2 regions of the Acidovorax sp. T1 genome follow, and region 2 is predicted to be linked to the other one. Evidence: riboswitches for the same ligand, from Rfam matches in the RefSeq annotation. Region 2 holds a riboswitch; the other holds the start of a gene.
The links. A riboswitch is a leader RNA that binds a small molecule or an ion and turns the genes downstream of it on or off. The one in region 2 is predicted to bind S-adenosylmethionine.
Positions count from the first base shown of each region.

Region 1 (11,327 bases), on a different replicon from region 2:
GCTGGTGGGCCTGCAACGCCTTCGCCAGCGGCACCAGCGCACCATAGTTGTCGCCGCGTATGCGGGCCGGTTCGGCCAGCAGCATCGCCTCGGCCGCTTCATCGTCGCCGATGTCCATCAGCAGCGTGGCCGCCGCCGCCGGGTCGTCGTGTCCCAGCGCCAGCTCACGGGCTCGCTCCAGTGCCTGGTGCCTGGACGCTTCGGGTAGGTGTTCGAGCCAGCGGTGCAGGTCGAACACGGAGATCGATCGCTCGAACAGGCGCTGCCGGATGGCAGAGCTCTCGCCGTACCGGCCGAGGCGGCCCAGAGCGTCGGATTCCAGGCTCTGCCGGGTGTCCTCCATGTGCCCCCATGGCCCTTGAAGCCAGGTCAACGCATCGGTCGGACGGTCGGCCTCGAGGTAGGCCTCGGCGAAGTCCTTCTGCTGAATCGCGTTGGGTTGCGGGCTGTAGCTCAGCACGGCGCGCACCTTGACGTCTGGGTCATGCAGGGCCTCGGCCAGCAGCGACAAAGCGGCCGAAATCTTGAACACCTCGTACGCAGGACCGTCGCCGCTTGCGGGGGCGGCAAGGGCGCTGGCCATGCGGGACTCGAACTGCGCCACCAGTGCGCGCAGCGCTGTCTCGTCGAGCAGCAGCTCCGCGCGGCGCAGCAGTTCTTCGCGAGCGCCGTACTGGTCGTCGCTGACCAGCCGCACAAGCCGGCCTGGCCACTCGCTCGCGGGTGCCTCGCACTGGGAGGCGGCTTGCAGCCAATGCCGACATGCGGCGCGCACCGCGTCGCCGATGCAGCCGTCGGAATCGTCGGCACGCTCGAAGAAGGCACCGTCGGCCTCGATGAACGATTCGAACAGCGCCAGTGCGGCGGCGGGATCCTTCGGCAACAGCTCGCGATCGACCTGGTCCAGCCAGGCTTCCAGCGTGCGCCCGAACTCGCCAGCCTCGCGGTAGCTGAAGAACTTGGACGAACGGCGCCAGGCGGTCAGCGTCTTCCGAAAACCGGCCGCGAGCTTGTCCGGCCGGTCGGCCAGCTGCAGCCGCGCGAGCCGCGCCTGCACAGCCTCGTGGTCATTGGCCAGTTCGATCAGAACGGCCACCAGCGTCGATGGGTCCTGGCACTTCAGGAAAGACTCAAGATCGTCGGCCGGCTTGGGTGGCATGGTCACGGTGGCGAAAGTCCCGGTCAGTCGGACGGCATACCGTGGCTGAGGTCCCAGAACGTCCCCTGCCAATTCGAGATACGTCCCTCGGTGCCGCAAGCAGGGCAGTGCCAGGCTACCGAGTCGTCGTCAGTCATGCTGGTGTCCACGCGGCGGTTGTCGCGCTTGCGGCACTTGAAGCAGACTGGTCCGGGCGTGCTTTCCGGTCGGTCGAAGTCGGACGCATGGGCGATCACTGAAGTGATGAAGTCGGCCATCTTGCGGGCGGGCCCCTTCTCGGGTCCGATGTCGCCCTTGTCGTCGAGGTAGTGTCGAGTGTCGATCACGTACACGGTGTTCGTTCTTCGCTTCCAGTTGCCTGCATCGGCATCAATAGTCGACCGCGTTCTCGGAGCGGATGCGCTTCTCCCTGATCTTCACCATGACCTCTTTACCTTTGGCAGCGGGCCCCGCAACGATGGAGCTAGGCGGTGTCATTCCAAGCCTTCGAAGCGGATGTGCATCCCGTGCCCGCGCCACAAGGGTACGGGTACCTCCTCACTGGACTCGAAGGGCTGGTTCACGCTGACGACAGCGACCGACGCGAAGTGCCCAGTGGTACTCAGCTTTGCGCACCCATCTGCAATGGCAGCCCAGTTGGTCGGGCGATTGGCGTTGCTGGCCGGAAACTTGGCCGACCGCACGACGACCCACTCAGGCCTTCTGGTCTTGCCGACGAACCAGATCGACGGATCGACCTCAGGGTTGCCTTGCCAGGACATCAACTCGAAGCCTTCCTTCTGCAGGAAGTCCCTGACCACCTGAACTGCCATGTCATGTACCTCCCATGGCGACATCTCGATCTTCTCGTCCGTGACCAGGGATACCGGGTCGATCGGCTTTCTGGTCTCTGCATTCAATAAGCCCCAGCCCGGCATGTCTGCCACCCATGAGCCACCGAAGAGCTTCTTCTTCATCGGCAGGATGCAGGCGTGTCCGTTGGCGTCCCTGGCAGCGGCGGCAAGCCCGCGCATGCTGCCTGGGCCCTGAGCCTTGCCGTCTGCGTCCTCGATGCGGACAAAGTACAGCTGATTGCCGAGGCGAAACGACAGGTGTTCCAGAAACGGCGGGTAGGGATGTGCGCGCAGCCAGGACTGGATTCCGCCGTCTACTTGATCGCTCAGGTGGATGCCGGCCGCCTTCCAGCACGGAAAGAAGGCTTCCGTCATCTCGTGCATCTCAATGTCGTGCATACCCAAATCCTTCCTGCTACCTTGACAACCTTGTTCCGTCGGCACCGACTGCATTTGGAGCCTGGCCGTCGACGGGCTCGTCCTCGATCTCCTTCCACATATTCAGAAAGTGGGCGGCCGGGACACCGCCACGCACGACGACATATCCAGTTCTGATTTCCCTGCGCCCCCAAGTCGTCTGCCAGGGCGCCGTGAATGACCAAAGCTCATCGTCCGCTCCGACGCTTTCAGCGAAGGTCTTCCAAGCAGCATTCAGGTGGCCGAACGGCAGGTCCGGGACCGCACCCAACGGGTCTGTGACCGCCTCGCGAGCCTCGATCTGAAGAACAGGCAGACGCTCCTGCAGGTGACTGCGCTCCACCGCAAACTCACCCTCTTCGTCCAGCGCAGACACGCTCTTTTTCCCGAAGATCTCCTTGCCCTTCATGTAGAGAGCAGCGGGCCAGACGACTACGACGGCAACGGCAGCGAGCACCGGAGCCACCACGTCATTCAGGATTCGGTACGAGAGCTTCTTGCGGTCAGGGTTGACCGCGTCGAGAAGGTCATGAAGCGATTCCGGCTCGTCCTTCTTTGTCAGCCGGTGCGCACCAAAGACAACGGCAAGCACCGCAGCGCCGATCCCCAGGTACCAATACAGGTAGATCACGGGGCCTCCCCATCGTCCTTCTTGGCCCGAGGAAACACTGTCATGGCACCAACGTCATAGCCTTCAGGTGCGCTCTCGGACTCTGCCGTTCCGTTGTGGCGTACGCGGGTGTGCTTGACGACGCCACGCTCCAGGTCTAGAAACAGGTCTCGCTCGAAGGTGCTGCCGTAGCCCATGTGAACGTACTCGAGCTGCTTGCCCTGCGGGATGCGGATCGTGCCCGAGTACCAGTGGGCGAAAACTCTGTCCGGAAATTCCGGAAAGATGGTGGCAACCGATGCTTCGTCTCCGCTCTCCAGGGTGCCGTGCAGCTCGACCAGATAGAGCCGGCCATCGATGATTTCCCATCGACCAACGTAGCCCCGCCACAGCGCCGTGCAATTCGATTCGAAGCGCGGATTGACCCCGCCCATGGCGAAGTAGTCGCTGAGGGGGTTGGTGCACATAGCCACATCCTTACCCTCGTAGCGGAGCTTCTCAGCGATCTGCGCTGTCATGCCCGCACTCCGAGTGACGCCAACATGGCGTTTGCCCATTGTGCGCGGTTCATCGCCCAGAAGGCCGAGTTGACGGCGATACCTGAGGCCGCGTACAGCGGGTTCGGGAGGAAGCTGATGTAGGCCGGGTTGTTGCCCAACTTGCCTGGACACCAGGCCCCGAAGTGCGGCGGCAGGTCATGGGCGGCCATTTCCATCTTGTTGAGCTGCAGGCACACCTGCTCGAGGCGGTGCTCGTCTTGCAGCTGGTGCGGCATCTGCAGCAGGCAGAACAAACCGCCGCCCAGCTCTGGGTGTGGCTGATCGGCCATGAGCTGGAACAAGGCGGTCTTGTGGTCTCCGGCCGCCGCACTCACTGCGCCTTCGTTCAAGCCGAACTCGGCCGTCAGACCCAAGCCTCCGGTGGTGCACAGGCACATCTGTGAGAGATATCCCTCGACTTGCGCGAAGTCGCGCTCAGTCCACTTCGATGTGCCGCCTCGCTGTCCTTCGTTGGTCATGGTCCGGCGCAGCGCGCCGAGAATCGCCTCGGTGCCACAGATCGTGGTGAACATCAGAAGCGGCAGGTGCAGCGTTCGCCAAGAGTCCTCGGCTTCGTAGATCGTCAGCCTGGATCCGATGTAGACGTTGCCGCGATCTGCGCACAGGGACCCCAACGCGGCGAACGCGTTGTAGGCCGCCGTGGCCTCTGCCTCCTTGCCCTGGAAGAGGGTCAAGATTGGCTTGGGCAACTCGGTGATCATGCGCACCACCGCGCGGATCGGCCCGTTCTCCGACTCTCGGGTTTCGGGCGGCACAACCTCGATGCGGATCGTGTAGTGCTCATGGCGGGCCGTGAGGGTATTGCCCTTCAGGCTTGCCTTGATCGACGTAGGTTGCAGCATCACCATCAGATCGCCGAGCGGCACGCCTAGTGGGCTGGGTTCATCCTTCTTGTTCCAAAACATGGTTTCTCCCCGATCAAAACCTGCCCCTGCTCGGCCGTTCAGGAGGGCAACTCCTGTGCTTCGATGCGCCAGCGCGGCGCACCTTGACCAACCCGCGGGTGCTGAAGATCATTCTGTACATCGACAAGCTCACTGGATGAGCCTGTCAGCTTCCGGGGTCAGTGCTTGGTCCAATGCGTCGCGAAGTGACTTGAGCTCCGCGGTGCTGAACACGCCCTGGAACTTGACCTGATCCTCGGGGCGCCGAGCCGTTGGCACAAAGCTGATCAGCCGGAGGCTGTGGCCGTGCGCCGAGGTGGTGATGTCGATCGAGAGCTCGTAGGCCGGGGTGGCCTGGATGAGTGAACGCATGTACTTCTCCTGTTTAGCCGCTTTGACATGTGTCGGGGGCGGCAATCTGGATCAAATCCCCCCGGTCGTTCACCTTGAAGGTGGGCTGACCAGCCCGTGATTTCATCGCAGCAAGATCAGTTGCGGTACGGCGTCGCCACCCGCCCAGACGATCGCGTTCTGCTCCAGCCGTGTCCCCAGCGCCTTGGCCGCCTCCAAGGTCAAGCCGAAGATCAGATGGCTCGCTTCACCGGGCCACTGATTGGACGGGTGCTGGCCGATTCCCTCGATGCTGGCAAGGCTGCGCTGGCTGATTTCGCGTCCCAGGGCGGCATGCCGTTCGGCATTGGCTTCGTCGTCGAGGATCTGGCTGAAGGGGTTGCAGGCCGTGATGTACGCGCTGCATTCGACCCGGTGGCGCTTGTGCGCGGCGGCCAACGCCGAGCAGGTTTCGCCCACTTTCAGGGTGAACGGTTCGTCGCCATGCACCCTGTACTCGGTCTCCCGAAAGGCCTGCACGGTGCCAGCGTCGATGATTGATTCGAACAACAAAAAAGCCCTCCGTTGTGGGAGGGCCGACGCTGTACCCGCTTCGTTGCTCCAGTAGGAGCCGCATCCGCTTTCGCGTTTCCACCTTGCCCGGGAAGGCAGGTTGGCATGGGCGTCGACCCAATTCCAAATGTGCCCAAATTCTACTTTACGCCGCCGGCTCCCATCGAATCGGTGATTCGAAGTTCCTCGCGACAATCGTGCGGGTGAGCAGACCTCGTGGCACGCATTCGGCGAACTTGACCGACTCGGCGAAGGTGGCAATCTCAGCGTCTGTCAAGGTCAACTGCCCCGGCACTGCATCGGCCAGCAGCGATGCTGGCGCGTGAACGCTCATGGCATCGAATCGAACCTTCTGACCACCGACCGAAGCCTGGTGCGCCCACGTGCGGTTGGCGCGCGTGCCGGCAAAGGTCCAGGTACGTACGGGTGCAGCATCAGATCGCGCCATCACGAAGTGCGTTCCCACCGTCATTGGCAGCTCGTCGGTTAGCGAACTAAGGGCCGCCCTTGCACGCTGCGACAAGGTGACGATTGGCGGGGCGCCTGTGGCGAGCACCGTTCGAATAGCCTGGCAAACATCGCGGCTTAGGCTGCGCGCCCCGCCCATCCAGCGCGCCTTGCCACCTTCCCGTGCCGGCTCCAGCCACACGATTCGTTTGGACCACTCCACCTCGGTGACACGCCAGCTGCGACCCGCCAGCAACAGGAGCCGGTTGTCCTGCTCACCCGTCAAAACGGTCGGATCGATGTAGCCCACCTCGCTCGACCCATGCCGACCAGTCAGCAACATGGATCCGCTGAACGAGGCGAGCAAGTCGCGGTAGTGGCCGCGTGCATACACGCGCTCGGTCTCAGGTCCGACCCTGACCACGCCCTCGGAACGGTCTAGAAACTGCTTCTCCACCATGTGCTCAACCAGCGCCGTGATGTCGTCCGTCGCCAGCTCTGGAAACGATCCGTGAAGCAGCTGGACCACTTCCAGCGTTGGAACCTCGCCGCGCTCCAACACCAGAACCAGTGCTTGCTGCGCGAGGATGGGCCAGGGCTCGGCCGGTGGCACCGCCGCTTCGACCCATGCTTCCGACCACTTCTTGGTGACACCCAGGGCCAGCATGAACGCGTCGTCATTGGTCGTCAGGAACAGGCAGTTCCGTAGGGCGCCTGCGCGTCGGCCGGTTCTGCCCATGCGCTGCAGGAACGACGACACGCTCGACGGCGAATCGATCTGGATCACGCGGTCGAGGTCACCGACATCTATGCCCAGCTCCAGTGTTGAGGTGGCGACGATGGCGCAGTCCTTCTCCTCCGTGAATGCCGCCTCGGCTTGCCTGCGTTCGGAAACGCTGAGGGAGGCGTGGCTCACGAAGGTGCGCATCTCCTTGGCGCGCAGCATGCTGCTCAACTGCTCGGCGCTGCTTCGTGAATCGCAGAAGACCAGCCGCTTCTCGCCCCGATGCAGGCGTGAGATCACTGTGGCTGCGTTTTCGAGCGATGCCACATGATCGATCGTGACGTCGGCCTCCGTGCTCACCGATGCACTGCCCACCACGGCGCGAGTACCGCTGGGTGCGAACCAGGCCAGCAACTCGGTGGGGTTGCTGACCGTTGCCGACAGACCGATGCGTTGCAGCGGTCGTTCCAGATACTGGTCGAGCCGATGCAGCACAGAGCGCATGTGCCACCCTCTGTCGTCCGCCGCGAACGCATGCAGTTCATCGACGATCACGGCACGCAGGTTGCCGAACCATGCTGGCCGATCGACCCGCACCGAAATCAGCATGGCCTCGATGGATTCGGGTGTCGTCAACAGGATGTCGGGCGCATCTCGAAGCGCCCGGTTCTTGCGGGACTGCGAGATGTCGCCATGCCACACCTCCACACGCCGACCCACCAGCCCGGCGTAGTGGGTGAGCCGATGCTCCAGGTTGTTCAGCAGCGCCTTGATCGGGCAGATGTACAAGACGCTCGTCCCGGGCCAGGCCTCGGTCAGCATCCTCGACAGCATCGGAATCGCAGCGGCTTCCGTCTTCCCCCCGGCGGTCGGTGCGAGCAGCAAACAGTGTGAGCCCGCATGAATGGGCGCAATGGCTGCCAGTTGCGTCGGTCGCAGCGTGCTCCAGCCCAGCGTGTTGACAACGTGGTACTGCAGCGATGGGTGCAGCTGCTCGAACTCGTTCACAGCTCGATATCGTCCACGGACGCCGCACTCGCCGCAGCCCGCTCCGTCGCAGACATCTCGGTCTCGGCCAGCGTGAGGGTGTAGTGCTTGCGGGGGTCGAAGTCTTCGTGCAGGTCCACGCGGTCCAGCACATCCGACACCAGCTTCTTGAGGAACAGCCGGGGCGCGACACCGACCTTGCCACCCAGCCCGCCGGCCACCGCGCGTGCAAGGGCGTCCAGATAGCTGTCGTCCACCACCGCCCGAAGGCGCTGCTCGTTAGGACGCCCATCTGCATAGATGTCTCGTACCCGGCGTCCAACCGCGAGCAGCGAGGTGTGGTCGAAGGCTGCCAAGCGGATCTGGACCGCTCTCGGGTTGTCGAATCGCCGGTCGGTGCCGAAGTCCACATGCAGCCGTTGCGCCAGCGGGGCGAGCCTCTGCACCCCTTGCGGGCCGTCATAGAACGCGGGCGTTCCCGTGATTACCAGGTACAGCCCCGGATAGCGGCCAGCGTCGATCTCGTCGATCCACTGACGCAAGGCGTTCAGCCCCTTTTCGCGGGTGTCGGTACGCATGCGCTGCAGCGTTTCCACCTCGTCGAGCACCATCACCAGGCCAGAGAAGCCGCTGTCGCGCAGGATGGTCAGCAGGCCGACGAGAAAGTTGGTGGCGCCGAAGTGATCGAGGTCACCCTTGATGCCCGCCGCACGCTTGATGCTCGCGGCCACGTTCGGCTGTCCTGCCAGCCAACTGATCAGCCCATCCGCCAACATGCCGTCCCCGGCTGCCAGGGCGCGGCGATAGGTTCGCAGCACTGCAGAGAAAGCCGGCGCCGTCTTGCTGATGGCGCCCAGCCTGGCCTCCATCAGCGCGTTCGTGCGCAGCAGAAGCCCCTCCGCGTCGCTGGCGTCCACCGAAGCGTCTGCCAGCACATCCTGCTCCAGGGCATAGAACCAGCCGTCGATCACGCCCCGAAATGCGCCACTTGCCGTGTCGGCGGTGCCGAGGTGTTCGACCAGGCGGCGGTAGACCGTTTCCAGGCGGTGCAACGGTGTCTCGGTCTCGTTGATCTGCACTTCAGTGGCTGCGAAGCCGCGCGTACGAGCCCGCTCCTGCAGCCAGCGGCCAAAGAAGGTCTTGCCGGTGCCGTACTCACCTCGGACCGCCTTGAAGCCGCCGCGGCCGGCGCTGACCGATTCGAGCTCGTCGTCAAGGGTCGGCGCGAACGTATCGATCCCGACGGCCAGCGCATCCAGCCCGCTGCTCGGTACCGTGCCGCGTCGCAGGGCGCTCACGATGTCTTCCCGGCGTGCGGAACTGATCATCGTTGGCCTCCCTGGCCGGGCAGCCGGAATTGCTGGTGTAGCAGCACCACGTTGAGTTCAACCGTACCCGCGGTTTCGTCGACGGTCAGCACCGACGCCTGGTCGACGTTCAACAGCCGCCTGACTGCGCTGAGCAAGCCACCGATCCGAACCTCAGGCAACGACAGTCGGGTCGCCAGAGCTGCCCGGGACAGCTTGCCACCACGCTCGGACAAGGAAGTCAGGAGCAGTCGCATCTTGTCGTCGGGCGGCGCCACGCGCGCGGCCAACTGCCGCTGAGACGCATAGATCGGGCTGCCCAGCAAGGCGCCGATCCAGTCCAAAGCTACGGGCGGGGTTGCAGCCTCTGGTGGCGGCAGATCGACCGGCTCGAACAACTGGGGCTGCCCTTGTTGTGCTGTCGGTTTGCGCCGCGTTGGTTTTGGTGCTGCAGCGGCTGCCGATTGCACACCTGACGACTTCGGCATGGGCGGCAGTTCCCACCACTCCGGTGGGGCCGGCGGTGCCGGGGTCCAGTCGGCCAGGTTGAATCCGAGCGGCACGATCACGCTCAAGGGCACCGTGACTTCCTGGGGCGACAGCCCACCGTGATACCCGTTCTTGCGACCCGCATACCGTGTGCTCTCGCCCCACAGGCACACCACCGCGTTCGATCCGTCGGAGGTGACCACGCGCCCCCCGCTGACCGCCAGTTCGTTGGGCGTCTCGGCGTTCTTGCCCGGGCGCCAACGGTCGCTCTCGCCACCGGGCAACTGCGTAGTGCCGTCTTCGAGCAGATGCCCATGGTCGGCCGTGATCACCACCACCCGACGCGCTTCGCGCGCCTCGCGCAGCAAAGGCAGCAGCAGCCGCAGGTCCTCCAGTGCCCAGCGTTGATGCAACTGATCCGGGCCGCTCAAATGGTCGTCCACCGCGTTGTAGACCACGCCCACCACACGTTGCTGGGTGCTCGCGATGGCGGCGCGCACCTCGGGCGCCAGGTTGGTCGCATCCGCCAAGTCACCCTTGTGGAACAGCCGGGGCGGGGCGTCCGCGCGGCTGTGTGCCAGCAGGGCAGCGTTTGTCGCAAAGCCGGTCTTCTCTTGCGCTGAAGCGCCGACGGTCAGACGCCCACACAGCAGGCTGGCGCGGCTGACCTCGGTGATCGTTGGCAGTGCAGCCACACCAGCCAGCGGCTGTCCCAGGCTGGAAGGCACCATCTCGGCCCAGCCATGGCTGGCAATCCGGGCGAACAACTCCCGGAAGATGCTGGTGCTCAAACCATCCATCACCAGCAGCAGGGTGGGGTGGGCGGCGGCGATCGGTGCCAGCACATGCTCAAGCACCGACTCCAGCGGGATGATCCGACCCTCAGGCGCCGGCTTCTGGGCGTTCCATTGCACCAGCGCCTGTGCGAATGGCTTGGCGAAAGCATTTCGGCGCGCGATGACGGCTTCGCGGCAGGCGCTGTAGGCCTGTGACAAGTCCGGCAGCTCGTCGCCTCCTAGCAGCCGAAAGCGCGCCCAGTCGACGAAGGCGCCTTGGTCAGACTGCCAGGCCACGGCAGTCTGCAAGGATGAAGCGGTCGGCGTGGCGTTCATCAGCCAGCGTGCCAATCGGCGCGCCATCTCGACGCGTTCCATGCGAGGCTTTTGAGCCGCCACCAATGTGTGCCGGAGCGCGCGGTCGGCCTGCAGCTCAACCTGGGCAAGATTGGTTTCCGAGGGCTCTGCCACATGGGCGGTCAGTGCCAGCGCAAAGTCTTCCAGTCGCTGATCCAGCGCGGCCGGCAGCACGTCGCTGAGGTGCGCAAAATCGATGACGCGCAGGTCGCGCAGCAGTGCATCGGCCCGGTCGAGCACCGCACGGGACGCGTCCAGCCCGGTCAGTCGAACGACTTGCTCTGCGGCGCGCGCCCAGGCGCGCCCCTCGGCAACACCGACGTGCTTGCCGTTGACGAAGCGCTCCAGGCGGATCGCTGCCTGGCCGAGACTGGCTTGACCCTCACCGTCCTGGGCAAAGACCACGCCGCAGACCAGGCCCAGTGGCAATGCATCGGCCGTTCGACCCGCGTCGACGCAGCCCAGCACCATCTCCCCGGCAACTCCCGCCGTCTCGCCCAGCCAGCGCATCACGTCGATGCGGGCCGGCGCCGGCAACTGGGCAAGCCTGGGGTCGGCGGCCGGGTTCATCGCCCAGAGCAGCAGCGCCACCGCGTCGGGGCGCGCTGCCTCAATGCCCAGGAATCGATCCAGCACTTCCCGCCATGCGGTTTCAAGGTCGAGGAAGCCATTGGCCACGGGCGGGTAAGTGCCCTGCGACGCGCCGTCGATCAAGGTCTGCGGCATCCACACATAGCGCCCCAGGCGCGCGTCTGTTTCCTTGGCCTGGAACAACTGTCGAACGATGTCCCAGCCCTCGGGTTGAAACACCCGCGCCCTGGCCAGACGGGCGGCGATGTCCTCGGCCACCTCGTGGGTGGCCAGCGGCGTGATC
Region 1 is NZ_CP021648.1:1,615,693-1,627,019, forward strand. Features, by position in the region: gene CCX87_RS07680 (DUF6880 family protein) at 1-1,159, opposite strand, end outside; gene CCX87_RS07685 (hypothetical protein) at 1,183-1,491, opposite strand; gene CCX87_RS21080 (hypothetical protein) at 1,633-2,391, opposite strand; gene CCX87_RS07695 (hypothetical protein) at 2,408-3,040, opposite strand; gene CCX87_RS07700 (hypothetical protein) at 3,037-3,537, opposite strand; gene CCX87_RS07705 (hypothetical protein) at 3,534-4,484, opposite strand; gene CCX87_RS07710 (hypothetical protein) at 4,614-4,835, opposite strand; gene CCX87_RS07715 (DUF3293 domain-containing protein) at 4,938-5,366, opposite strand; SAM-I-IV-variant riboswitch at 5,396-5,502, opposite strand; gene CCX87_RS07720 (DEAD/DEAH box helicase) at 5,512-7,545, opposite strand; gene brxD (BREX system ATP-binding protein BrxD) at 7,542-8,852, opposite strand; gene pglZ (BREX-2 system phosphatase PglZ) at 8,849-11,327, opposite strand, start outside.
Region 1: linked by a shared signal. The riboswitch ahead of CCX87_RS07715 (DUF3293 domain-containing protein) and the one ahead of CCX87_RS20215 (ABC transporter substrate-binding protein) in region 2 are both predicted to bind S-adenosylmethionine.

Region 2 (17,672 bases):
CTGGGTGGAGTACGCCATGGCCAGCAAAAAGCCCTCGTCCCCGCGCGCCAGGTTTTGCAGGCGGGTGGCACGCTGGGCCGGAAAGCGCAGGGGCTGACGGGTCAGGTCCACGGGCTGGGGGTCGCCCGGGGGCGGTTCGCGGCGCTCGATCAGGCCCTCCTGGTCCAGCAGGTCCACCACCCGCGGTGTGGCCACGGGCTCGGGGGTCTGCGTGGCGGTGGGGGCCTCGGCGGTGGCGCGTTCGGCACCGTCGGCCAAGAGGGAAAAGTCCAGCAGGCGCTGGGTGTAGTCGTGGGTGGGGCCCAGCACCTGTCCGCCCGGCAAGTCCTTGAACGTGGCGGAAATGCGGCGCTGCACGCACATGGCCTCGGTCCGCAAAGGACGGCTGGTGCCCAGGCGGGGCAAGGTGGTGCGGTAGGCCCGCAGCAGGAAGATGGCTTCCACCAGGTCACCACTGGCCTGTTTGATGGCCAGGGCGGCCAGCTCGGGGTCGTACACCGAACCTTCGGTCATCACCCGGTCCACGGCCAGGCGCAGCTGTTCACGGATTTGCTCCACACCCAGCTCGGGCACATCGGGGTTGCCCCGACGGTGCTCGGCCAGCATGCGGTGGCTTTGCAGGATGGCGGTTTCCCCACCTTTGACGGCCACGTACATGGTCAGACCTCCTCGGCCACCGGGGTGGCGTTCACATGGATGCGCGTGGTGCGCGGCAGCCCCAGCACCTGCCCGGGGCAGGTCAGCAGCATGTCCACACCACGGGGGAACAGCCCGGCAGCCGATTGGTGCAGCCCGCGCAGGGCCTGCACACGCTCGGGCCCGTCGGCGCTCAGCGCCAGCGGCTGGGGGTGGGGCAGGCCCGGCCCGCTCAGATGCCAGGCACCCGGTGCAGAGGCCCAGCCTTGGGTCTCCACCAACAGGGTGACGGCGGTCTCCGGGCTGGCGTCGGTGCCCACGTTGAGCTCGGACAGTAGGGGCAAGGCATCACCGGCGGCCACCCAGACAAACTGCGCTTGGGCAGCGGTGTCCACCCGCACACAACCGGTGTGAAAGCGCAGCCAATCCCCCACGGCGCCGGTCTGCAACCGAGGCGAAAGCCAGAGGGTGGTTTCGGCGTCCAGCAGCGCCAGCAGCACGCTGGCGGCCTCGCGGCTCACGCCCGCGGGCACCTCGGCGTCGGACACCAGGGCCACGCCGCGCCCGGGGTGCGACCAGGCCGTGAGCACCGCACGGAACACGGCATGGCTGCCGCGAGCGGGATCGGAAAAGCCCGCTCCCGGCGGGGCGGAGGGGTGCATGGCGGTCATTCTTCGTCGTCCTCATCGTTGCCGGCGTCGCTTTCGCGCGCCACGGTGAAAAAGTCCACCCGGGTGCTTTGGGCATCGGCGTGGCGCTGCGCGCGCTGCGTCTCCAGCCATTGCTGCACGGGAGCCAACAGGCGGGCGGTGCCGTCGGGCAGCACCTCAGGGCTTTGCAGCAAGGCATCGGCCAGCGCGGCGAGGCGGGCCTGGCGGTGCGAGCGCCCCAGCACATAGGCCACACCCATGGGGCCGCCCTCCGCACGACGCAGCGCGCAGCGGGTGACGGTCACCTCGCCCAGGTTGAAGCGCTCGCCGGTACCGCCCGCACGGCCCTGGACCATCATCAGCCCGGTTTCGGGCGGGCGCAGCCAGTGCACCGGGTGCTCGCACCAATTCCCCAAGCCTTGCTCCAGCAGTGCCACGGGTGCCCGTGACAGCAAGGCCATCCAGCCAGCGCGATCGGGGCTCGGTGGAGCGCCGGGTTTGTCAAACGCATGAAACATGTCGGTGTTACTCTGCAAGTTGTCTAGACAAATTGAAACGTCCCGCGCAGCTTAATCCGCCTGGATGTAGGTTTCATGACACTGCTTCAAACCACCGAAACACCCCCCTCCGACACCGACGCAGGCTCGCGTCCGCCCATGTGGAGCCAGATTGCCGGCCACCTGTCGGCCGCCATCGCCCGTGGCACCTATGCCCCCGGCGAGCGCCTGCCGCCCGAGCACACGCTGGCCGAGTCCTTCGGGGTCAACCGCCACACCGTGCCACGCGCCCTGGCCAGCCTGTGCACCCAGGGCGTGTTGCGTTCCACCCAAGGCAGCGGCACCTACGTGCAGGCTTTTGCGGTGGACTTGGTGCTGTCACGCCGCACCCGGCACCGCCAGAACCTGGCGCTGGCCGGGTTCAGGGGCAGCCTGCAGGTGCTGACCCACGACGTGGTGGGGGCCAACGCCACGCTGGCGCGCCTGCTGGCCGTGCCTCCGCGCCGCCGCCTGCTGCACCTGTGGGTGATGGGCGATGCACAAGGCCAACCGCTGAGCGTGAGTGAGCGGTTTTTTCCGCTCCAGCGCTTTCCCGACCTGCTGGAAGTGCTACAGAAAACAGGGTCTGTGACCGAAGCCTTTGCCGCCCACGGTGTGACCGATTACCTGCGGCGCGAAAGCCACATCACCGCCGAACTGCCCGACCCTGTGGTGGCCGCCCACCTGCACCAACCGCAAAGCCAGCCGGTGCTGCGGGTGGACAGCGTCAACGTCGACCCGCAGGGCGTGCCCATCGAGGCCGCCACCGCCTGGTTTCCCGCAGACCGCATTTCCCTCACGGTGCAACATGGCGAATGATCCCCACACCCCTTCCCAGGCCCCAGCGCCCCGCCACGCGGTGTACGCGGTCCCCGCGCCAGACAGCCCTTGGTGGCAAGCGGGAAGCCTGTGGCTGGGCCGCTGCGCGGCCACCGGGGCGACGCTGAATCACCCGTGGATGCCGGGCTTCACCCCGGACGAAATGCACCACCTCACCCAAGAGCCCCGACGGTACGGTTGGCACGCCACGTTGAAAGCCCCGGTGGCGCTGGCCGATGGTGTCACCCCGCAACAGTGGTACGACCGTTTGACCACCCTGGCCAACCAGCTGCCCCCCGTGACCCTGCCGCCCTTGGTGGTGCGTCGGCTCGGGCACTTCCTGGCGCTGGTCATCGACGGCGACGACCAACAGGTGCAGGCCCTGGCGGCGGCCTGTGTCACCCGCTTGCACGACCTGGCCGCCCCCCTGTCCGCGTCCGAGCTGACCCGCCGCCGCAGCGCTGGCCTGGACGCCCACCAGGAAGCTCTGCTGCAACAGTGGGGCTACCCCCATGTGCTGGACCGCTTTCGGTTCCACTTTTCGCTGACCGGCCCGCTGAACGGGCTGTCCGACGCACGGGTGGACCGCCTGATGCAGGCGGCCACCGCCTGGTTTGCACCGCTGCCGCGGCTCGCGCTGGACAGGCTGGCCTGGTTTGTCGAGCCCACACCGGGTGGCCCTTTCCGCTGGGAGGCCAGCTGCCCCCTGCGCGGGGCGGACGCATGAACGCCCAGGTCGTGTACGTGCTGGGCCCGTCGGGTGCCGGCAAGGACAGCCTGCAAGCCTGGCTGATCAGGCACTGGCCTGGCCCGGCGGCGCTGCGCCAGGCGCGCCGAACCATCACCCGTGCCGCCGACGCAGGTGGCGAGGCCCACGAAGCCCTGTCGCCACAGGCCTTTGCCACGGCCCGTGCCCGCGGGGAGTTTGTGCTGCATTGGGAAGCCCATGGCCTGTGCTACGGCGTGCGCCACCAGGAGGTGCGTGGCGCTGAAGCAGGCAGCGTGGTCCTGGTCAACGGCTCCCGTGCGCACCTGGACGATGCCCTGCAACAGTTCCCCCGTCTGGCCGTGCTGCACGTCACCGCCAGCCCGCAGGTGCTGCGCGCACGGCTGCTGGCCCGCCAGCGCGAAACCCCCGAGCAGGTGGAAGCCCGTCTCCAGCGCAACCTGGCGCTGCCCGCCGTGCGTCACCCACTCAGCCTGACCGTGACCAACGACGGCACGCTGGACGACGCCGGACAGCAGGCCTTGACCTGGTTGCAGGCGCTGACATCCCCGCCATGCCCGCTGGACACCCGGGTGCACGCAGTTCCATAGGCGAACGCCCGGCCACAATCCGCGCATGGAGACCCCACCCCGCGCCCCCGCCCCGCATCCGGCCCTGCACCCGGCCCCCACGGACTCCGCATGGCAGGTGTTCCTCACCTTTCTGCAACTGGGTCTGACCGCCTTTGGCGGGCCGGTGGCCCACCTGGGGCATTTCCGCCAGGCGCTGGTGGTCCAGCGCCGCTGGATGGACGACCGCCAGTACGCCGACCTGGTGGCGCTGTGCCAGTTTTTGCCCGGACCGGCCAGCAGCCAGGTGGGCATGGCCCTGGGGCTGTGGCGTGCCGGGCGGCTGGGGGCACTGGCCGCCTGGGCGGGGTTCACCCTGCCGTCGGCATTGCTGCTGATCGGCCTGGCCTGGGGCCTGGGGCAATGGGCTCATGCGCTTCACCCGACGCTGCTGCAAGGGGCATTGCACGGCCTCAAGCTGGCGGCCGCGGCGGTGGTGACGCAGGCGCTGTGGGGCATGGCCCGCACCCTGTGCCCCGACACCCCGCGGCGTCTGTGCATGGCGGTGATCGCGGTGCTCGCCTGGGCCTGGCCTCAACCCGGCATGCAGGTGGGGTTGATGGCCGCAGCCGGTGTGGCCTGGGCGCTGTGGGCGCCAACCCCTGCGGCCCCCCACACGGGCACAGCCAGCCCCCCCATGCGTTGGCCCCTGTCACGGCGGGAGGGGGCCCTGTGGCTGGGTGCACTGGCCGCCCTGTTGCTGGGCCTGCCTGCGGCCATGGCGCTGTGGCCGGGCATGGCGCTGGCGGTGGCCGACGCCTTTGTGCGCACCGGGGCCCTGGTGTTTGGCGGGGGCCATGTGGTGCTGCCCCTGCTGCAGGCCGAGGTGGTGCCCAATGGCTGGGTGAGCGATTCGGTCTTCATGGCGGGCTATGGGGCCGCGCAAGCCGTGCCGGGGCCGCTGTTCACGTTTGCGGCCTACCTGGGTGCCGCCCTGGCCCCGGTGGCCAGCAACCTGGACCCGGCCCCCGCCTGGCTCAGCACCCTGGCGGCCCTGGGCTGGGGTTTGCTGGCCCTGGTGGCCGTCTTCACCCCGGCGTGGATGCTGCTGGCCGGATCACTCCCTTTCTGGGAGCAATGGAAGTCCACCCTTCTTGCGCGGAAGGCCATTTTTGGCATCAATTCAGCGGTAGTGGGTTTGCTGGCGGCGGCGTGGGTGGACCCGGTGCTCTCGAGTGCGCTGCACAGCGTGGGCGATGGGGTGCTGGTGATCGCGCTGCTGGGGCTGCTGCAAGGCGGACCGACCCGCGGCAGGGCTGGCACCTCGGTCGAGCCATCGGCAGGCCCGGTGTGGCGGGCATGGCCCGCCTGGGCGGTGGTGGGGCTGGCCTGCGTGCTGGGCAGTGTGTTGGGTGCGTTGCCCGGAATGCTCTGACCGGCGGGTGCCCGCCGGGCTCAGCCCCCCATCCCCGGCACGCACGAGGCTGGGGCCCCCAGGCGCAGGCTCAAGCGCTGCCCCACCTCGCGCAGCGCCTGGGCCTGCGGACTGCCGTCCGACACGTCCATCAAGCCCGACGGACCCATGGCCGCGATGGCCAGCGCCAGCCGCCCAAAGCCGTCGAACACCGGCACCGCCATGGCTGAAATGCCCATCAGCAATTCCTGGTTGACCAGGCTCAGTCCGGTTTGACGCACCCGCGCCAATTCGGCGTGAAAGGTGGCATCGGCCCACGCGGTGGGCTCGCCTTGCGCCACCAGTGCGGCCTGCACCAGGGCAGGCTCCATGAAGGCGGCAAAAATCTTGCCGGTGCCGGTGTGCCGCAGCGACGCCGGAATGCCGTGGCGCATGCTGACGTTGACCGCCCGCGGCCCCTCTTCCACCCGCACGATGATGGGGCCGTTGCCACCCCACACCGCAGCAGAGACCGTCACGCCCAGCGTTTGCGCCAGCGCGGGCAACTCGGCAATGGTCAGGCGCACCGGGTCCACCTGCTGCAGGCTGATCAGGCCCAGCTGCACGGCCAGCTGGCCCAGACCGTAGTGACCCGAGACGGGGTCCTGCTCCATCAGCCCCAGCTTGCAGAAGCTGACCATGTAGGGGTGGGCCTTGGCGGGCGTCATGTCGGCGTCGCGCGCCAGGTCTTTGAGCGCCATGCGGCGCCCCGAGCGGGCCAGGGCCTTGAGCAGCTGCCCGCCCACCTCCACGCTCTGGATGCCACGGGAGGTGCGTGCGCCATCGTCCATGCCTGGTTCGGCATCGGGCGGCAATGAAACGGATTCGGAACGCTTGGACATGCCTTGGATTGTCGCGTCACTGGCCCAGGGGTCACACCCAAGGGTTTACACCTATCGAACGCATTTGACTAAAACAAATTTCAAACCCACAATCGCTTGACATTGATCAAACGAATTCGTTGATTACAAACTCACCCACCACCGAACGCCCATGAACGCCCCCAAGACCTTTGCTTCTGCCGCCGACCTGGAAGTCAAGAAGGTGAGCTTCGACAAACTGTCGGACCACGCCTACGCTTACACCGCCGAGGGCGACCCCAACACCGGCATCATCATTGGCGACGACGCGGTCATGGTGATCGACACCCAGGCCACGCCGGTGATGGCGCAGGACGTGATCCGCCGCATCCGCGAGGTGACGGACAAGCCCATCAAGTACGTGCTGATGAGCCACTACCACGCCGTGCGCGTGCTGGGGGCCAGCGCCTACAACGCCGACCACATCATCGCCAGCCAGGACACCTACGACCTGATCGTGGAGCGCGGCGAGTTCGACAAGGCCAGCGAAATCGGCCGCTTCCCCCGCCTGTTCCAGAACGTGGAAAGCGTGCCCCCCGGCCTGACCTGGCCCACCCTCACCTTCACCGGCAAGATGACCCTGTGGCTGGGCAAGCTGGAAGTGCAGATCCTGCAACTGGGCCGTGGCCACACCAAGGGCGACACCGTGGCCTGGCTGCCGCAGGAAAAAATCCTGTTCAGCGGCGACCTGGTGGAGTTCGACGCCACCCCCTACGCTGGCGACGCCTACTTCAAAGACTGGCCGCAGACGCTGGACAACATTGCAGCCCTGAAGCCCGAAAAGCTGGTGCCCGGCCGTGGCGCCGCGCTGCAAACGCCTGAACAGGTGCAGGCGGGCCTAGCCGGCACCCGCGCTTTCATCTCTGACCTGTACAGCAACGTCAAGGCCGGCGCTGAACAAGGCGAAGACCTGCGCAAGGTGTACGAGCGCACCTTTGCGGCGATGCAACCCAAGTACGGCAACTGGGTCATCTTCAACCACTGCATGCCCTTCGACGTGACCCGCGCCTACGACGAAGCCACGCAGTACCCCGACCCGCGCATCTGGACGGCCGAGCGCGACGTGGCCATGTGGCAGGCGCTGGAAGGCTGACGCCCGCCAGCCCGCGCCACCGCACCCAGGCCAGCCGCTGAGGTTGGCCGCCCCAAATTCAAAGCTTTTTGAGCCTTCCACGCAGGAAGGACGGCATTGTTCGCTCTCAATTTTGAAGGAGACACCCCATGAAACTCGAACGCATCCACCACGTGGCCTACCGCTGCAAGGACGCCAAAGAAACCGTCGAGTGGTACGTCAAGCACCTGAACATGGACTTCGTGCTGGCCATCGCCGAAAACCAGGTGCCCTCCACCAAGGCCCCGGACCCCTACATGCACCTGTTCCTGGACGCGGGTGCCGGCAACATCCTGGCCTTCTTCGAGCTGCCCAACTCGCCCGCCATGGGCCGCGACACCAACACCCCCGACTGGGTGCAGCACATCGCCTTCAAGGTGGACAGCGTGCAGACGCTGGAAGACACCAAGGCCCGTTTGCAGGCCGCTGGCGTGGACGTGATCGGGCCCACCGACCACACCATCTTCAAGAGCATCTATTTCTTCGACCCCAACGGCCACCGCCTGGAACTGGCCGCCGACGTGGGCACACCCGAGATGTACCAAAAGCTCGACGAAGTGAAGTGGGACATGCTGGAAGAGTGGTCCCAGACCAAGCAGGCCCCGCAGCACGCCGCCTGGATGCACGAGCGCGAGTTCAACCCCGCCACCCAGGCCTGAGCCCGGCCCCGCACGCGAAAGCCGCCCATGCTCCAAACCTACACCTACCCCGAATTTGCCTACCGCCAGAGCCCCGAGCAGGCGGCGGGCGAGGTCAAGCGCCACCCGGTGGTCATCATCGGCGCGGGCCCCATCGGCATGACCCAGGCGCTGGACCTGGCCGCCCGCGGCGTGGCCAGCGTGATCCTGGACGACAACAACACCGTCAGCATCGGCTCGCGGGCGGTGTGTTACGCCAAGCGTCCGCTGGAAATCTGGGACCGGCTGGGGCTGGGTGAAGGGTATGCCGCGCGCGGCATCCAGTGGAAAGTGGGCAAGGTGTTCTTCCGCAACGACCTGGCCTACCAGTTCGACCTGCTGCCCGAGGCCCACCACAAGATGCCCGCCATGATCAACCTCCAGCAGTACTACCTGGAGGAAGAGCTGGTCAAGGCCTGCGACGCCCACCCGCTGGTGGACCTGCGCTGGAAGCACAAGCTGCTGAGCCTGGAGCAAACCTCGGGCACCGGTGACGACGTGGCCACGCTCACGGTGGAAACGCCCGACGGCGTGTTCAAACTGCAGGCCGACTGGGTGATTGCCGCCGACGGTGCCAACAGCGACACCCGGCGCATGGTGGGCGCGGACTTCACCGGCCACTTCTTCCAGGACCGTTTTCTGATTGCCGATGTGGTCATCAGCCAGACCGAGTTCCCCACCGAGCGCTGGTTCTGGTTCGACCCGCCCTTCCACCGCAACCAGAGCGTGCTGCTGCACAAGGAGTGCGACAACGTCTGGCGCATCGACTTCCAGCTGGGCTGGGACGACGGATAGGAAATTCAACCGCATGAGGCCAAGTATGGCACGAGTTTTGGGCCTCGAAACACGTTCGGCCAAGGAAGGTTGAGCGCTCGCTTGCCGCTCAATGGCAAGAGCTTGGGAGGCAGTATGCATTTGGGCCTGGCGCGCGCGCAGCTGCTTCCCCGCAGCGATGGATACCGCCGCTTCACTGGGTCACCAATTGACGCGCTGGTCTACCTCGTCGGGTTGAGCTGCCAGATCCCAATCCGGCTCGCCTTGCGCACCATCATCCACCGGCGCGTCGCAGCCCTCCCACAGCGGTGGCCCGCGTGCCGGGGTGATGTGCGGGGGGGCAGACTCCACCCCGATGTGGTTCAGGATGTGGCGGATTTCGGCGCTGTGGGTGATGAAGGCAATGATGCGCATCTGCCCACCGCACATGGGGCACAGCAGCGGAAATGCCTCGTAGATGCGGGCAATCAGCACCGCCCACAAGTAATGCGCCGCTCGCTTCGGGCGTGCTTCAGGTTCGGGTGTGGGTGTGGCCGCGTTGCCCGGCGCCGCCACCCCAGGTACGCCCGCGCCAGGTTGTGCAGTCTCCACCGTGGCTGGTTGCGACGCAGCAGGCTGAGCCAGCGCCGTTACCGCCGCTCTCAGCGGCGAGTTTGGTGCCAGCACACCAAAGTAGCGGTGCCGGTGGGTGCGTGGCGGTGGCACCAGCGCGGCGATGCGGTCGATCAGTTCCAGCGGTGTGAGGTGCAGCTCATCTGCCTTGGCACCACGCTTGTCACTGGTGGGCTCGCTGCGCTGTTTGGCACAGCGGTACACCAGTTTGCTTCCCTCTTTGCGTAGGCGCTCCATGGAAAACGGTGGACGCGCGCAATAGCGCAGCAGCCGCTCCAGCGCAGCGCGGTCGTGGGCTTCGATGCAGACACCGGCGTCCACCGAGAAGCCGCTGTGTTTGTAGCCCAGCATGTCTTTGGCGTCACAGTTCTCCAGCAGGCCCCGAGCAACGAAGGCGCGCAGGATGCGTTTTTGCAGTGTGGTCTGCACTGGGGCCACGGTAGCCGCATCGATGCCGGTGGCCGCGTGAAAGATGACACCCGGCGATGAGATTCGAGGGGTCGCATCAGCATCGCCCTCGCCCTCCACTTCCTCAAACACCCCGTCCACCACACAAACGTGGAAGTGGACGTGTTCATTGAGGCTGGAGCCGAATCGGTGAATGAAGGCGATGGCACCGATGTGCAGGCCTGCCTTGTCCATATGGGCCGCACCGGGGCTGTGGGTCTGCAGAGTTTGTGCGATCACCCGCAGAAAGATGCGCAGCACCATGCTCAGCACCGCTCCGTCGCGTTGCATGAAGTACCGCAACCTCTTGGGCACGGAGAGCACCCACTGGCGCACCGGCAGGCGGGGGAAAACGTGGTCGCTCAGGTGTGCCGCCGTCTCCACCATCCGCCGCGTGGTGCACGAGGGGCAGACTCCCCGGCCTTTGCAGGAGAAGGCTACAAAGTAGTCGTGCCCACAGTCGCCGCAGCGAGCGCGGGCAAAGCCATGGGCAAAGATGCCGCACTCAAGGCGACCTGCGGTGACGAGAACGTGACGACGGCGGTGAGATCGTCGGTCGTCTCAATGGTCTCGATCAGCCCCCAGAGCTCGATGTTCGAGGAGGAGTTCTCGGCGGTGGTGACCCACTTCCACGTGAAGACGATGTCGTTCGACGTGACGGGCTCGCCGTCGTTCCAGAGGAGCCCTTCCTTGAGCGTCAGCGTGACTTGCGTGAGGTCTTCGGAGAGCGTGCCATCCTCGACGGACGGGACGCTGGCGAGGAGCTGTGGGCCGAGCGAGCCATCGGCGAAGTAGGTGAGCAGCGGCTCGAGGACAAGGCTGGCGGCGTAGACATCCTTGCTGCCGGTGGAGCGATGCGTGCTCAGCACCGACGGCGCCTGCGACTGGATGATGCGCAGCTCGCCGCCGGCGCCGCGGGTTTGCCCCTCGGTGCCGTCATCCGGGAATCCGGCAACCGGCGAGGCGACGGGCGACGCCGCGTCGCTCGGCGTTGCGCTTTGGGCGGCGACCTCGCTGGCGATCACGTTGGCCGCAGCGAGTCCGACGCCAAGCGCGGTCGCGCGCTGGACGAAGTCGCGGCGGGAGAGATCACCGGCGCGGAAGCGGTCGACAAGACGGCGGAGCGGCTGGGTCGATGGAGTCTGACTCATGACAGGGGTCCTTCGTGCTGAGCGGCATCGGACGACTCGGTCGTGATGCCGGGATCGGTCGACTGGGGCGCGGCGAACGCGTCGAGTCGCTGCGCGTAGATGAAGAAGATGAAGTCAAGGTCAGAGGTGACAGGGATACCAGGCGGGGGAGGTGAAGAAGAGTCGTTCCAGCCATGGCTCGGCGAGATGCCTGATCCCGGAGCGGAGCCGATCGACGGATGTGGCGAGGGTGATTCTCACGAAAAAGCCTCCTCATCGTGGGGACGACGGGAGGCAGACCACCCCTGACGGTGTGGCGCTCCCTCATCTCCCAGGATTCCCTGCCGGACTTAGCACCTTCCCGATATGGATCGGGGGGTTGCTGGGGCTTCATTGGGCCGGTCCCTCTGCCCCTCTGGATGAGGTCGTGACAGGCTTCGCCTGTCTGCAAGAAACTGTATCTGGTTCCCGGGGGAGAGTCAATAGTTCGAGGGAAGCGTCGAAACGCGAGCCGGGGAGGAGACGATCGTCTCCTCCCCGGCTCGTATCTGACGTGATGGGCAGTGATGGGGTTATTTCACCAGCTCGCCGAGGCGGTCGAAGTAATCCGGGAAGGTCTTCGCCGTGCACCCCGGATCGAGGATCGTCACGCCCGGCGCGCGGAGGCCCGTCAGCGCGAAGCTCATCGCCATGCGGTGATCGTCGTAGGTATGCACCTCCGCCGGCGTCACCGGCTGCGGATGGATCGTCAGACCGTCCTGGAACTCGTCGACCACCTGCCCGAGACGACGCAGCTCCGTCGCGACATCCGCGATGCGATCGGTCTCCTTGACGCGATTGTGCGCGACTCCGCGAATCGTGATCGGGGCGTCCGCGTACGGCGCGATCGCGGCGAGCGTCTGCGCCGTGTCCGAGATCACATTGAAGTCGAAGTCGCCGCCGTGCAGCACGCCATCCTGAGGACCGCGGACCGTCGTGGAGGTCTCCGTCATCGTGACCGTCGCGCCCATCTGCTCGAGCACGCGCACGAACTGGAGATCGCCCTGCGTCGAACGCGTGCCGAGGCCGTTCACCCGCACCTCGCCGCCCGTCACCGCCGCCGCTGCGAAGAAGTACGACGCGTTCGAGGCATCCGGCTCGATGTGATAGTCGCGCGCCGCGTAGCGCTGCCCCGGCGCGACGCGGAACGTCTTCCAGTCGACATCGTCGATCTCGGTCTCGACCCCGAACGCGCGCATCACGTCGGCCGTGATCGTGATGTACGGCTTCGAGACGAGCTCGCCCTCGACCTCGATCGTGACGCCATCACGCGCGTACGGTGCGGCGAGGAGCAGTCCCGTGAAGAACTGGCTGCTCAGATCGCCCGGCACCACGGCGCGTCCCCCGGCAAGGCCGTTCGCGCGCACGATGATCGGCGGCGCGTCGGTGCCGGCCTCACTCGTCGCGTCGACGTCGAGCTGACGGAGCGCGCTCAGCAGCGGACCGATCGGGCGCTGACGCATGCGCGGCACGCCATCGAGCCGGTAGGTGCCGTGGCCGATCGCGAGGATCGCGGTCAGGAAGCGTGCCGTCGTACCGGAGTTGCCGATGAACAGATCCGCCTCCGTGGCCGGGAACTGGCCGTCGCCCCCATCGACCTCGAAGCGATCATCCTCCGGGAACGCCTCGACGTCGATGCCGAGCGCGGCGAGCCCCTCCGCCATGTAATGCGTGTCATCGCTGAAGAGCGCGCCGGTCAGCGACGAGTGCCCGTTCGCGAGACCGGCGATCGGGAGCGCGCGGTTCGTGATGCTCTTCGAGCCGGGGACGCGGGCAGTGCCGATCACCGGTTGCGTGACCGGGATCATCTCGATGCGATCGGGGGCGGTGGCGGTCGAGGATGCCATGAGGTGCTGCTCTCCAGGGAATAGGGCATGGTGACGAGCGTGCGTGGTTCGCTTTCCTAATCCTACGCGAAATCGATCGGGATGCGAAACGGCCCGGATCGTCGTCGATCCGGGCCGTTTCGCGAGGGGATAGCGGGAGGGAGCGCGGCGTTACTCGCCGAGAATGGCGCTCACGATGGCGTTCGTGTTGAACGTGATCATCTTGATGTAGGTGTCGCCATCGGAACCCGCCTCGCCGAGTGCGTCGGTGTAGAGTTCCGGGCCGACAACCACGCCGGCCTCGGCAGCAATGGCCTCGATCACGGCCGGATTCTCGATCGTTTCGGCGAAGATCGCCTTGACGCCGGAATCCTGGATCTGCTGGACGAGCTCCGCGACCTGCTGCGCGGATGGTTCTGCCTCCTCGGTCGTCAGGCCGAGGACCGTGCCGACGATCGTGAAGCCGTAGGCATCGGTGTAGTAGCCGAGAGCATCGTGCGAGGTGACGAGCTTGCGATCCTCCTCCGGGATCTTCGCGACCTCGGACTTCACCCATGCGTCGAGGGTCTCGAGCTCGCCGAGGTAGGCCTCGGCATTCGCGGTGTAGGCATCGGTGTTGTCCGGATCGGCGGCGATCAGCGCGTCACGGATCGTGCCGATGGCGATGATCGCGTTCTGGACGTTGCCCCAGATATGCGGATCGGTGTCGCCGTGATCGTGCTCGTCGGCGGGCGTTGCCGATCCGTCCTCATGGTCGTCGTGATCGTCCTCGCCCTCCTCGTACGGATAGGAAATTCAACCGCATGAGGCCAAGTATGGCACGAGTTTTGGGCCTCGAAACACGTTCGGCCAAGGAAGGTTGAGCGCTCGCTTGCCGCTCAATGGCAAGAGCTTGGGAGGCAGTATGCATTTGGGCCTGGCGCGCGCGCAGCTGCTTCCCCGCAGCGATGGATACCGCCGCTTCACTGGGTCACCAATTGACGCGCTGGTCTACCTCGTCGGGTTGAGCTGCCAGATCCCAATCCGGCTCGCCTTGCGCACCATCATCCACCGGCGCGTCGCAGCCCTCCCACAGCGGTGGCCCGCGTGCCGGGGTGATGTGCGGGGGGGCAGACTCCACCCCGATGTGGTTCAGGATGTGGCGGATTTCGGCGCTGTGGGTGATGAAGGCAATGATGCGCATCTGCCCACCGCACATGGGGCACAGCAGCGGAAATGCCTCGTAGATGCGGGCAATCAGCACCGCCCACAAGTAATGCGCCGCTCGCTTCGGGCGTGCTTCAGGTTCGGGTGTGGGTGTGGCCGCGTTGCCCGGCGCCGCCACCCCAGGTACGCCCGCGCCAGGTTGTGCAGTCTCCACCGTGGCTGGTTGCGACGCAGCAGGCTGAGCCAGCGCCGTTACCGCCGCTCTCAGCGGCGAGTTTGGTGCCAGCACACCAAAGTAGCGGTGCCGGTGGGTGCGTGGCGGTGGCACCAGCGCGGCGATGCGGTCGATCAGTTCCAGCGGTGTGAGGTGCAGCTCATCTGCCTTGGCACCACGCTTGTCACTGGTGGGCTCGCTGCGCTGTTTGGCACAGCGGTACACCAGTTTGCTTCCCTCTTTGCGTAGGCGCTCCATGGAAAACGGTGGACGCGCGCAATAGCGCAGCAGCCGCTCCAGCGCAGCGCGGTCGTGGGCTTCGATGCAGACACCGGCGTCCACCGAGAAGCCGCTGTGTTTGTAGCCCAGCATGTCTTTGGCGTCACAGTTCTCCAGCAGGCCCCGAGCAACGAAGGCGCGCAGGATGCGTTTTTGCAGTGTGGTCTGCACTGGGGCCACGGTAGCCGCATCGATGCCGGTGGCCGCGTGAAAGATGACACCCGGCGATGAGATTCGAGGGGTCGCATCAGCATCGCCCTCGCCCTCCACTTCCTCAAACACCCCGTCCACCACAGCGCCTCCCGCCACGAGCAGCGTCAGGTCATCGGGTTTCTCCGAGATGGGCACCATCGTATCGGGGCCGATCTCGCCCAGCTCGTGCGCACGCCCCGTCTTCATGCGGTCGAACTCACTTCCGCGGGACCGGCCGGCGCGCATTTTCGATTCCTCCCAGAATCGCCGCTTGGCGTCTGCCTTGCTGAGTCCCGCTCTCGCCATGAGCTGCGCGTGCTGCGGTGCGAGTATCAGCCACGGCGCACCGCCGTAGATATAGTCGCTGCTCGCGGGATACTGCATCGTGTCCGCGATCATTGCGATGACGTCGTCAGCGTCGCGCGCCGTGATGTTCATGTTCCAGGTGCCGAGCGCGCCCACGACGGTGACGGTGCTCTGTTCGGCGCGGTAACCGCGCTCGACATGCAGCGGCTCCCATGGCGAGGCGCCTTCGTTCTCCGCGCAGCAGAAGGTGTACTTGCCCGGCTGACCCTGTGTGGCCTTGTCCATGTCGCCGGGCAATCCACCCCCGATGTTCTGCAGGATGAGGCGCAGCGCCCGACCCAGCGTGCCGTTGGCCCACGTGCCGGGGCCGAGACAGTTGCCGCCGCTGTTGACGCCGAGCGTCTTCACGATGGGGCCGTTCAGGACGAGAAACACGGCGGACGGATTGGTCGTGACCTGCAGCGCCTGGAGATGGAAGTGCGGGTCCGCGACCGCTTCCGCCGCGGCAATCAGCACCGGCAGGTATTCCGGGTAGCAGCCCGCCATCACGGCGTTGATCGCGATGTGCTCCACCGTGGCCGCACCGAAACGCGGCGCAATGGTGGCGACGATCTCGTCGGGGGCGCGCTTCGTATGTTGCAGCATGCGGGCCACGCGCTCCTTCGTGGGCGGCATGATCATGAGGCCATCGGTCCAGCGCCGTTCCTGGAAGAGACGGTTGATGCCTTCCAGATCGTCCTCGGCCTCGATCAGCGCCGCACGCGGTACGGTGGCCTTGCCTGAAGCGGATGTCGCGGCGACTTTTTCACAGGCCAGCCGGGCAATCTCGTCGACGCAGCGTCCCGCGATCTCGCGCAGCTCCTCGCGGCTTCGCGTGCCGAAGGGATGTGGAATGACCGCGATGGGAAGATCCGCGGCGCCGAGCGCCTTCTGCTGCGCCCGCCCGAGCCCCTGAAAGCTTTCCGAACAGACCGTCATCGAGGCGATACCCTGCTTCGCCATCTCGACACTGTCGTGGACACTCCACGACGTGCAGGAGCCTCAGTCGCCCGAGCCCGTGATGACGACGTCGCAGGTGTCGGCGAGCTCGCGCAGCATCTCCGCCGGTGCGGGCATCGATGCGCTGCGCTTTCTCATCTTCACGACGCGCGCCACGCCGTAACGGGCGGGCAGCAATTCGGCAAGTTCGTCGACGAGATGATGGAAATTCGGTTTGGCGTTGTCGATGAAGCCGACGACCCTGCCGGCGAGCGTGTCGAGCGATACGCGCTGCGCAAGCCCTGCGTTGCCGCCCGGTGCGACCGGGTCGTAGACGAGCACGCTGTCTGACATGAACACTCCTCCGCGATTGTGGGCGAAAGTGGCAGGCCACCTCCGGCCGCCCTCATCCCCGACCCTTCACCCGGGGGGAGAAGGGGGGTGCGCAGAGCTTACTCTGCGAATGATCGGGAGCACGGTAACCGAGCGCTCCGGAAAGTGTCAAACGCACCGGGGCTGCGTGCGATAATCGATCGAAGAACCAACGCCCGTCACGGAGTCTCCCCGCATGAAAGAGACCAAGGCTGCGCTCATGCGCGCACTGCTCAAGGAAGGCATCGTCGTGTCGCCCGGCATCTACGACGGCTTCAGCGGCCGCATGGTGGAGAAGATGGGTTTCAAGGCCGCGGCGACCGGCGGCAGCGCCATCACGAATTCGCGCATCGGTCAGCCCGACATCGGCCTGATGTCGATGCTGGAAAACGTAGAGGCGTGCCGTCACATCGTGCGCAATCTCTCCATACCCGTCATGGCCGACGCCGACACGGGCTATGGCAACGCGGTGACCGTGCATCACACCGTCGAGTATTTCGAGGAGGCGGGTGTGGTCGGCATCAACCTCGAGGACCAGGTAAGCCCCAAGCGCTGCGGCCACATGCAGGGCAAGGAATTGATCGATGCACGCGAGATGGCGAAGAAGGTCGAGGCCGCCGTGCGCGCGAAGAAGGATTCCGACTTCATCATCAATGCCCGCACGGACGCGATCGCGGTGGAAGGGATGGAACGCGCCATCGAGCGGGCGAACCTCTACATCGCCGCGGGTGCCGACATGGTGTTTCCCGATGCGGTGCATTCGGAAGACGAGATCCGCCGCTTCGTCGATGCGGTGAAAGCCCCGGTCAGCATCAACATGGGATTCGCCATCCGATCCCGGCCCACGACGCCGCTGATCCCCATCAGGCGTCTCGCGGAGATCGGTGTCGCGCGCGTCACGATGGCGCGCATGCTGCCCTCCGCCGCCCTGATGGGCATGCACCGGGCGCTCGAGGTCCTCAGGGAAAGCATGGAGACGGGTGAAGTGCGGGACCGGCCCGATCTCATCTACGGCATGGAAGAGATAACCGACCTCGTGGGCTATGCAAAGATCGCGGAACTCGAATCCGCGTACCTGCTGGAAGAGCAGCTGGAGGCGAAGTACGGCGCGGCGAAGCCGGACTACGTGATACGAGAAAAGCAGTACTGACCGGTACATCCGGGGAAACGACAAAGGGAATCATGAGCGAGCAGAAACAGGACGTCGTGGTCATCGGCGCGGGCATCGTCGGCGTGGTGACCGCTTTGAGTCTCCAGAAGGAAGGCCACCGCGTGGCCATCATGGATCCCGATCCGCCGGGACAGGGCGCCTCCTTCGGCAACGCGGGGTCGCTCGCACC
Region 2 is NZ_CP021650.1:54,222-71,893, forward strand. Features, by position in the region: gene CCX87_RS20155 (carbon-phosphorus lyase complex subunit PhnI) at 1-657, opposite strand, end outside; gene phnH (phosphonate C-P lyase system protein PhnH) at 660-1,298, opposite strand; gene phnG (phosphonate C-P lyase system protein PhnG) at 1,304-1,804, opposite strand; gene phnF (phosphonate metabolism transcriptional regulator PhnF) at 1,880-2,641, shown strand; gene CCX87_RS20175 (DUF1045 domain-containing protein) at 2,631-3,368, shown strand; gene phnN (phosphonate metabolism protein/1,5-bisphosphokinase (PRPP-forming) PhnN) at 3,365-3,958, shown strand; gene chrA (chromate efflux transporter) at 3,984-5,351, shown strand; gene CCX87_RS20190 (IclR family transcriptional regulator) at 5,372-6,211, opposite strand; gene CCX87_RS20195 (MBL fold metallo-hydrolase) at 6,363-7,322, shown strand; gene CCX87_RS20200 (VOC family protein) at 7,451-7,999, shown strand; partial or broken gene CCX87_RS20205 (FAD-dependent monooxygenase) at 8,027-8,803, shown strand; partial or broken gene CCX87_RS20210 (IS91-like element ISPps1 family transposase) at 8,993-10,360, opposite strand; gene CCX87_RS20215 (ABC transporter substrate-binding protein) at 10,288-11,001, opposite strand; SAM riboswitch class I at 11,302-11,406, opposite strand; gene aroA (3-phosphoshikimate 1-carboxyvinyltransferase) at 11,553-12,866, opposite strand; gene CCX87_RS20225 (metal ABC transporter solute-binding protein, Zn/Mn family) at 13,017-13,640, opposite strand; partial or broken gene CCX87_RS20230 (IS91-like element ISPps1 family transposase) at 13,816-14,778, opposite strand; partial or broken gene CCX87_RS21715 (UGSC family (seleno)protein) at 15,808-16,314, opposite strand; gene CCX87_RS20240 (isocitrate lyase/PEP mutase family protein) at 16,529-17,482, shown strand; gene CCX87_RS20245 (NAD(P)/FAD-dependent oxidoreductase) at 17,515-17,672, shown strand, end outside.